DNA from 2 places in the Halomonas sp. GFAJ-1 genome. Region 1 is predicted to be linked to the other one. Evidence: predicted binding sites of a transcription regulator. Region 1 holds the regulator's gene; the other holds the start of a gene.
The links. The regulator FNR, encoded in region 1, switches genes on or off when oxygen is low (the NO sensors DNR and NnrR bind a similar motif). The targets are predictions, from matches to a motif close to TTGATNTANATCAA.

Region 1 (4,644 bases):
AGTGGTGCTGAGCCAGCGCCATGTTCAAACCAGCAGAGCCTGGGTTGCCACGATAGCGAACACCCGTAGCGCAAATGCCGCTACGCTTAGGCGCCATCAACACGTTTATGGTACGACCGTCGCTTTATCGCCCAATGCAGAGAATCTCGGGGCACTGGCTGAGTTTATTGGCAACCGGCCCTTAATAGGCTGGCAAATAGACCGCTCTCTTGATCAGCTAAATATGCAGTTCAAGGAGGCGCTTGGCTTCGGTTTGCCCAATGCGCAGGTGGATGTCGCCAAGCTTCATCATCGCCAGCTGCGACGTTTACACCCCCAGGTAGATATCGGCAACGACTTGGGCGAGGCGCTAGAGCGATGGCAACTGCCCGCAATGAACAGCCACGGGGTGCTAAGTGAAGCTGCTGCGAGTGCGCTGCTGTATATCCGTTTGCAGCGTGAGACTGCCCAGGTGGCTTAAACCCGCTGGGTTTCTGTTGGGTGGAGCTGTCGAGTATTGTTAGAATGGCCGCTGCTTTTTCTACCAGCGGCAGTGCCTATACCATGCAATCTCTTGATTATTTTGACCCGGCGACCATCGATGCCGCCCAAGCGGCCAGCCAGCAATCCCTACCCGACACCCAAGACGCAAAACAGAAGCGTGAATTCAACAAGTTGCAAAAACGCCTGCGTCGCGAGGTGGGTAACGCAATCATCGATTATCAGATGATTGGCGAAGGCGACCGGGTGATGGTGTGCCTATCGGGTGGCAAAGATAGCTACACCATGCTTGAGATTTTGCGCAACTTGCAGCGCAACGCCCCGGTTAACTTCTCACTGGTGGCGGTGAATATGGATCAGAAGCAACCGGGTTTTCCAGAGCACATCCTGCCGCAGTATTTGGATAAGCAGGGGGTGGAGTACCATATTCTAGAGCGGGACACCTACTCGGTGGTGAAAGAGAAAACACCAGAAGGAAAGACCACGTGTGCACTCTGTTCGCGACTGCGTAGAGGGTCGCTGTATGGATTTGCTGAAGAGATTGGCGCTACCAAAATTGCTTTGGGTCATCACCGGGAAGATATTTTAGAAACGCTGTTTTTAAATATGTTTTTTGGCGGGACTTTAAAAGCTATGCCGCCTAAGCTGCTATCTGATGATGGTAAAAATATCGTCATTCGTCCGCTTGCTTACTGCAAAGAGGCGGATATTGCCGAGTTCTCCCGGCTAATGGAGTTCCCCATCATTCCCTGTAATCTGTGTGGTTCGCAGCCCAACCTCCAGCGTCAGGTCGTTAAAGATATGCTGGCAGAGTGGGATAAGAAGCATCCTGGGCGGCTGGAAAGCATGTTTAAAGCGGTGACGAATGTGGCCCCCTCCCAGCTTGCCGACCGCCAGCTATTTGATTTTGCAAACCTTGAAAGCAAACAAGCAGCACTGATGGCCGGGCGCATTCAAGCATTTAACGTGGGGTAGCGGTCTGCTCGTCCTCTTCGGCCAAGATAATTAACCGCTGCATGTCGAGGATATTAATTTCACGCCCTGACACGGCTACCACGGCTTGTTGCTGGAAACGGCTAAGAATGCGGCTGACGGTTTCTACCGCGAGGCCCAAGTAATTTCCCATATCCGCCCGGGACATAGAGAGCCGGAAGCTGTAGGGGGAGTAACCACGCCGACGAAAGCGGTCTGAGAGCGTGATTAAAAAGCTAGCGAGTCGCTGGTCGGCGGTTTTGCGTGATAGCAGGCGCATCATGCGGCGGTCATCTTTCAGCTCTTTACTCATGCTCCGGTAGAGCTGTCCCCGTAGTTCGGGAAGCTCTTCAGAGAGCGTGTCCAAGCGGTCGAAAGGGATTTCACAAACGGTCGTGGTTTCCAAGGCAATAACGCTGCCGGGGTAATAGTTTTCATCAATGCCGTCTAACCCCACCAGCTCGCTGGGCAGGTAGAAGTTGGTAAGCTGGTCGTTGCCATTCCCTTCGCTGGTGACCTGTTTAAGGCTACCCGAGCGAACGGCATACACACTGGTAAACGGGTCTCCCTGGCGAAACAGCGGCTCACCTTTTTTAAGCGGTGCCCGGCGGCGGATAATAGCGTCAAACTGCCCCATGTCCTCAAGCTCAAGGGCCAGCGGTAGGCACAACGAACTAAGGCTGCAGGTTTGACAGCGTGCTTCTTGCAGCAGTGAACGTCGGGGGCTGGCTTGGTGAGGCATGTAATTCTCCGTTTATCATTTGCCATGATAGGCGCCAGGCAAGAGCGCCTCAATAGGGTCACATAATTTTTGAATAACGCTGAGACGACTGGCCGGATAAATAAGCATCGAAGGCCATGGCAAGATGACGAATAAGCAGTCGGCCTGTGGGTGTGGCGCTCAAAGAGAGGCCGTCACGTATCAGCAAGCCGTCCTGTTCTGCCGCGTGAAGCTGCTCAAGAACGGGAGAAAAGTAGTCAGCAGCATCAATTCCCCAGCGCTGGCCTACTGCTGCTAGATCAATTCGCATATCACACATTAAGCGTTCAATAACGTCTCGCCGTATTAGGTCGTCCTGATTTAATCTTAAACCTTTTGCTGTTGCTAGCCTACCTTGATCTAGTGCTGCTTCAAAGTGTTCAAGAGAGGTTGGGTTTTGCGCATAAACGTCATCCACGCGAGAAATGGCTGAGACGCCTAGCCCTATCAGATCACACTGAGCATGGCTGGAGTAACCTTGGAAATTACGCTGAAGTGAGCCGTTGCGCTGGGCAACCGCCAAGCTATCATCCGGTCGGGCAAAATGATCCATACCAATGTGTACATAGCCTGCGCTGGTAAGCATCTCAATAGTCGTATGCAAAATAGCGAGTTTCTCATCGGCACTTGGTAAGTCTTCCTCATTAATACGTCGCTGAGGCGCAAAACGAGTGGGCATATGGGCATAGTTAAACACTGATAGCCGTGCTGGGTTTAGCTCAATAACCTGCTGCAGTGTGTCGGCAAAGCTCTGCTCGGTTTGAAAGGGCAGGCCATAGATCAAATCGAGATTAAGTGAGCGAAAACTTAGACGATGAGCTTCATCCATTAATGTTTCGGTGAGCACTCGCGGCTGCACACGATTAATCGCTTTTTGTACCTGTGGGTTTAAATCCTGTACGCCAAGGCTCAGCCGGTTAAACCCAAGTGACTGTAAGTGGCGTAGGGTAAATACATCGGCTTCCCGTGGGTCAATTTCAATAGCGTAATCACGATCAGGCGACATGGATAAACCAAAGCGAGCGTCTAAACGGTCAATCAGGTCGCTCATTTGTGCAAGCGAGAGAAACGTCGGTGTACCACCACCCCAGTGCAACTGTTGTACTGGCCGCTGAGTATCTAGGTGGCGGGCGGTTAGAACCATTTCACGGTCGAGTCTAGAGAGATATGGCTCTGCCAGCTGGGTGTTTTTGGTAGCAATCTTATTGCAGGCACAGTAAAAGCAAATTTTGCGGCAAAAAGGCACGTGCACATAGAGCGATAGCGGTCTTTGGCTCTGATTGCTACGCTCAAGCGCCTGGGTAAAATCATCTGCGGTGAACTGCTCATTGAAAGCGAGCGCGGTTGGGTAAGAAGTGTAACGGGGGCCGCTTTTGTCATAGCGGCGAAGCAGCGCTTCATCCCAGGCTGTGGCCGGAGGCGCTGCAAGTGTAGGGTGTGAAACGGCAGCAGTGGCATGTGCAGGCATGGAAGGCGCTCCAGGGTTTAAAAGCAAGGCTTGCACCAAGCTTGAATAGCAAGATCAAAAGCAATAGGGGATCACAGGTGTTAATGCCGAGAAAAACAGGCTTAAACGCTGCTAAATGCTAGAACAAGCAAACCATGAAAGCGTTGAGCTGCATCAAGGTATACGCGTCAGGGTGTTAATGGGCGCCATGACCCATCAGCGCCCATAGCTGCCATACCGCAAAACCAATAATAGTCAGTGCAGCGATGCTACGAGTGGCCGGATGGCGTATTAGCTGGCTAAGCTGCTGGGCAGCCAAGCCGGTGGCCAGCAGCGCTGGTAGGGTGCCTAAACCAAAGGCGCCCATCAGCAGTGCACCTTGGAGTGGGTCGGCGATAGCGAGGCTCCAGGCCAGCATGGAGTAGACAAGGCCGCAGGGTAGCCAGCCCCATAGCGCGCCAAGGGTGAATGCCTGGGGAAGGTGCACAACGGGCATCAAACGCCGCCCTAGCGGCTCTATATAGCGCCATAGGTGTCGCCCAATGGCTTCGACCTTAAGCAGACCCTTCCACCAGTTGGCAATATACAGCGCCATTAAAATCAGCATGAGCGCGGCAAAGGCTTGCAGCATAATGCGGGCGGTGGGAGAAAGCGAAATAAGCGTACCCAGCGCCGCCACTAGGGCGCCTGCGACCATGTAGCTCAGAATGCGGCCAGCGTTATAGCTTAGTAAAAGGCCACCCATACGGGCGGGGTGGCGCATGCTTGGCGGTACAGCAAAGGTCAGTGCGCTCATAATGCCGCCACACATGCCGATACAGTGAGCACCCCCCATTAAACCAAATACAAAAGCCGCCATGACCGGTGGTAAATCTAAGCCTGTTGGGTTCATGACGGCGGTTCTGAGTCGTTTGGCTTAGCCTGTTTGCGAGACGCTAATTTACGCTCGTCGCGCTGCTCCTTGGTTAAGTCATTCTCATCGTCA
Region 2 (4,644 bases), on a different contig from region 1:
CTTTTACTGGCGGTGAATGAATGCATCAATCAACCGAAAAACAACCAAACCAGCAAATAATAAAGCAAATATAGTAGGTAGCAGATAGTCAGCCCGAGTGAGAACCCACAGGTGGTATATGCCGAGACCTGCGGAGATATAGATCAGCCTGTGCAACCAGTGCCAAGCTTTCCAACCCATTTTAGCGGGCACCCATTGAAAAGAAGTCAAAGCTAACGGTATAAGCAGTAGCAGTGCAGCAGCTCCATAGCGTATGTATTCAAGGGCAACCATTTCATGCCAAATCCACTGCCACTCCCAGTACTGCTCCAACCCCATCCATGAAAGCATATGTAAAATTAGCCAAAAAAAAGACCACAACCCTATTTGACGACGAGCCTTCATAAACCCTAACCAGCGTGTAAGCCGAAACGCAGGGCTAAACGCTATCGTGGCTAACAATAGTGACAATCCAACCCTGCCAGAGAAATGAACAACGGCTTCCGCCGGATTAGCCCCTAGATCACCGTAATGCCACTGCCATGTTAACCATAAGCCTGGCAGTAGACCTGCCGCGAACACGCATAAACGAAAAAAAGATACTGGCGTTGCTTTAACTGCCATAAATCACTCACTGCTAATCAATAATGTTTTTGAAGATCCATACCTTTATAAAGATGAGCGACTTCCTCGCCATAACCATTGAACATCAGCGTTTCCCGGCGGCCTGACTCGCCAATCCTACGCTCTCTTGCCTGCGACCAACGGGGATGATTAACATCCGGGTTTACATTGGCATAAAAACCATACTCTTCAGGATTACGCGCTTGCCAAGAGGTAGTGGGCGGCTCTTCAAGAATACGTATTTTGGTAATCGATTTAATGCTCTTAAAACCGTACTTCCATGGCACAACTAACCGAATGGGCGCACCATTTTGATTAGGCATTTTTTCCCCATACATGCCCACAGCTAGCAACGTTAACGGGTGCATTGCCTCATCAATACGCAGTGCCTCTCGATATGGCCAATCGATAATGGAACGGCGCTGGCCTCTTAAATTATCTGGGTCATATAGCGACTCAAATTCAACATACTTAGACCGGGATGTTAGCCCATGGTGATTGAGCAGATCCGCCAGAGGTATCCCAATCCAAGGAATGACCATCGACCACGCTTCCACGCAACGTAATCGGTAAATACGCTCCTCTAAAGAGTGGCGCTTAAGCATATCTTCAAGTGGTATAGCCCCTGTTTTGTCCAGCTCCCCTTCTAGGGAGATACTCCAGGGGTCAACTGGCAAATTGTGAGCAAAAACTTCAGGATCTCGTTTTCCTGTCCCAAATTCATAAAAGTTATTGTAGGTAGTGGCATCTCGAAAGTCGGTAAGCGCTTCACCGCCGGCCAATTCTTGGCTCGGCAAATCATTCTCAAGCGCGGGCTTAAGTACACCTGCCCAAGCATGCGCTTTTTTTGTCAAAAACATGCTGGGAGCCAGCATGACGGCAGCCCCAACAGCAAAACCCTGACGCAAGAAGTGACGACGATTGTCGAATACTGCCTTAGGCGTCACTTCCGATTCAGGAATAACAGGGTATCGGTAACGCGGCATATCACCTCCTTACTATAAAAGACTTAAGACACGTTTTATCACCAGGGTACCTCACCCTCCTTCCTCCATAACCACCCAGCGTAGAATAAACACTAAGCTTAGACAGAAATTGCGAGAAAACTTGACCCAGCGCAAGCCACCCCCTTACCCGACTATTACACTTGGTTGAAAACTAATATTAAAAGCACCTACCTTGACTAAGGCTAGATTAGCAAACTGCAGGACTAGCCGTTGTAAGTGCTATTTATGAGTGCTACTCATGCGAGGGGATCATCGATGAAAATGACGAAAAAAATTCTGCCCGGCATTATTGCCAGTGCAGCATTAATATCTACTGGGGCCATGGCAGCGGAAGACGGTTTTGAGGATTACCGCGACCGATTTGAGGCGTTGCCATACTTACCCCCTATACCTGCGCACAACTCACTTACCAAAGAGAAAGTTGAGTTGGGTAATATGCTGTTTTTCGAGCCGCGAATTTCTTCCAGCGGTGTCATCAGCTGCGCGACCTGCCATAACCCTGCATTGGGTTGGGCTGACCGTATCCCTCGCGCAGTGGGCCATGACGGCCAAGTCGGTGAGCGCAATACACCAACAGTCCTAAATAGTGGTTTTTTTGAAGCCCAGTTCTGGGATGGCCGCGAACCAGATCTAGAAGGGCAAGCACTTGGGCCTATCGAAGCCGATGTCGAAATGGCAATGGATCTTGAAATGGCGTTGGAACGCTTAACGGAGTTTGATCTCTATCAGGAGAAATTTGCTGAAGCCTATCCTGATGACGCAGATCCAATCAATGCCGACAACCTGGCCAAAGCACTTGCTTCTTTTCAGCGCACACTTAATACGCCAAACTCACCGTTTGACCGCTACCTCCGCGGTGACCTAAGCGCCATCAGCGACCAAGCTAAAGATGGTATGGCTGCTTTTGTTAACAATGGTTGTATTGCTTGCCACAGCGGGCCAGCGCTAACAGATAGCCGCTTCCATGCGATCCAAGTTCCAGGCTCAACCGACCTAGGCCGCTACCTAGTAACTGGTGAAGAGAGCGATAAATATCGCTTCAAGACACCTACGCTTAGAAACGTAGCCGTCACCTATCCCTATATGAACAATGGCGCTACTGAAACGCTAGAGGAAGCGGTCGCTATCATGGGCGAGGAGATGCTTGGCCGGGAATTTGATGATGCAACGATTAACGACATCACCGCATTTCTGCATACGCTCACCGGCGAGATGCCTGATTTCGAAATTCCAGCTCTCCCCTGACGCAGGCATTACACCTGAGTTAGCTATCACAAAACTGCCGGCCTTGCGCCGGCAGTTCTCTTTTATATACTCAACTTAAGCACGCTCTAAACGCCGCTTAAGTTCTTCGCGGCGCCCCTCACTAGTAAATGCTTCTTCTATCGCATTGCGATTTAACGTGCGAAAAACATCCTCACTCCAACCAAATGCTTCAGCACACGCCAAGTGATTTGTAAGCAAGCCACCCCCAAAGTACGCCGGATCATCTGAACTGATCGTGACTTTTAGCCCTTCCGCTAGCAGGATCGGGAGCGGATGGTCGCTCAATTGCTCAACCACCTTTAAGCTAACGTTTGAAAGCGGGCAAACGGTTAAGACGGTTTGCTGCTCACGAAGGCGCTGGATCACAGCGTTACTCTCTAAGCAGCGCACACCGTGATCAATACGCTGCACATCAAGCACATCGAGCGCTTCAACGATATAGTCCGCAGGCCCCTCTTCACCAGCATGGGCCACACGCACTAAGCCAACATCTTTAGCACGTGCAAACAGTGCCTGAAATTTAACGGGTGGGTTATCGCGCTCAGCACTATCAAGACCAATCGCATCCAGATGCTTCCAATAAGGCGCCGCTTGTTCAAAAACATGCAGCGCTTCATCCGCTGGCCGATCACGCAGGAATGCCATGATCATGCCAACAGACAAATCTAACGATGTTTCAGCCTCTTCTTTTGCTTGCAACAAGCCCGCCATCACAACCTCAAGGGGCACGCCACGCAGCAAGTGCGCTTGCGGGTCAAAATGCATGTCTATATGCACTACTCCCTCTTCGCGCGCTCGTTTAAAATAATCCATCGCCAAATCATAAAAATCTTGCTGGGTGCGCAGTACATCCATGCCTTGGTAGTAAAGATTTAAAAATCCTTGCAGATCATCAAATTGATAAGCTGCTTTCGCATCTTCAACCGTTGCATAAGGAAGCTCAATGTTATTGCGTTTCGCAAGCTCAAACATTAATGCTGGCTCAAGAGAGCCTTCAATATGCAAGTGAAGCTCTACTTTTGGCAGCCGACGTAAAAACTCATGCATATCGAATTCCTTTTTTTGCTTAGGTAACTAGCTACTTATGCCAGTATCAGCAATTAGCTGTCCCTCAGCAAGCCGCCAAGTGTACTCAACTCCGGGCAATAAACTCGCATCATCTACTTGATGAACAAAGTAAATCACTGTTTTATCCTGCAACCAGTCATCTAAAGCACGCGCTAGATGCTGTGCCGTTTGCGCATCAACACCAGCAAAAGGCTCATCCAGCAGCACCACGTTTGGACTACGTAAAAATAAGCGCGCTAAGGCAACCCGCCTGGCTTGCCCACCGGATAGCTGCTGCCCCTTCTCCCCTACTGACGTGCCCAGCTTTTGTGGCTGCTGCTGCGCCCAATCGCTTAACGCCACTTGATCCAAGGCACGCCATAGCTCCTTGTTGCTAGCGCTAGGCTTTGCGATACGTAAGTTTTCCGCCAATGATCCATCGAAAAGATCAACCTGCTGGGAAAGCATAGCGAAATGTGCTGCCCGGCTATCTTCTGTCAATGTAAACGGCGCAAACCCTGCCACGCTGACATCACCACTAGAGGGTGAAGCTCGCCCCATAAGCAGCTGAGCAAGTGTCGACTTACCCGCGCCGGAGACCCCTGTTATCACCGCTCGCTTAGCGGCTGGCAGCACAAACGAAACATTACTTAACGCGGGCTCAAGCATATTTGGATAGAAAAATGAGACGCTATTCAAACGAAGGGAGTAGGTCTGGTTC

Region 2: MOY_RS02365 (cytochrome-c peroxidase) is a predicted target of FNR. The motif match lies at 1,711-1,724, and genes of this name have one in related genera.

The regions. Positions count from the first base shown of each region.
Region 1 covers NZ_AHBC01000005.1:21,226-25,869, forward strand. Annotated here, with positions in the region: gene MOY_RS01885 (DNA polymerase III subunit epsilon) at 1-460, shown strand, start outside; gene ttcA (tRNA 2-thiocytidine(32) synthetase TtcA) at 544-1,455, shown strand; gene fnr (fumarate/nitrate reduction transcriptional regulator Fnr) at 1,442-2,194, opposite strand; gene hemN (oxygen-independent coproporphyrinogen III oxidase) at 2,253-3,680, opposite strand; gene MOY_RS01905 (sulfite exporter TauE/SafE family protein) at 3,856-4,551, opposite strand; gene ccoS (cbb3-type cytochrome oxidase assembly protein CcoS) at 4,548-4,644, opposite strand, start outside.
Region 2 covers NZ_AHBC01000008.1:240-4,883, forward strand. Annotated here, with positions in the region: gene MOY_RS02355 (sulfite oxidase heme-binding subunit YedZ) at 4-603, opposite strand; gene msrP (protein-methionine-sulfoxide reductase catalytic subunit MsrP) at 621-1,589, opposite strand; gene MOY_RS02365 (cytochrome-c peroxidase) at 1,866-2,855, shown strand; gene MOY_RS02370 (adenosine deaminase) at 2,931-3,923, opposite strand; gene cydC (thiol reductant ABC exporter subunit CydC) at 3,951-4,644, opposite strand, start outside.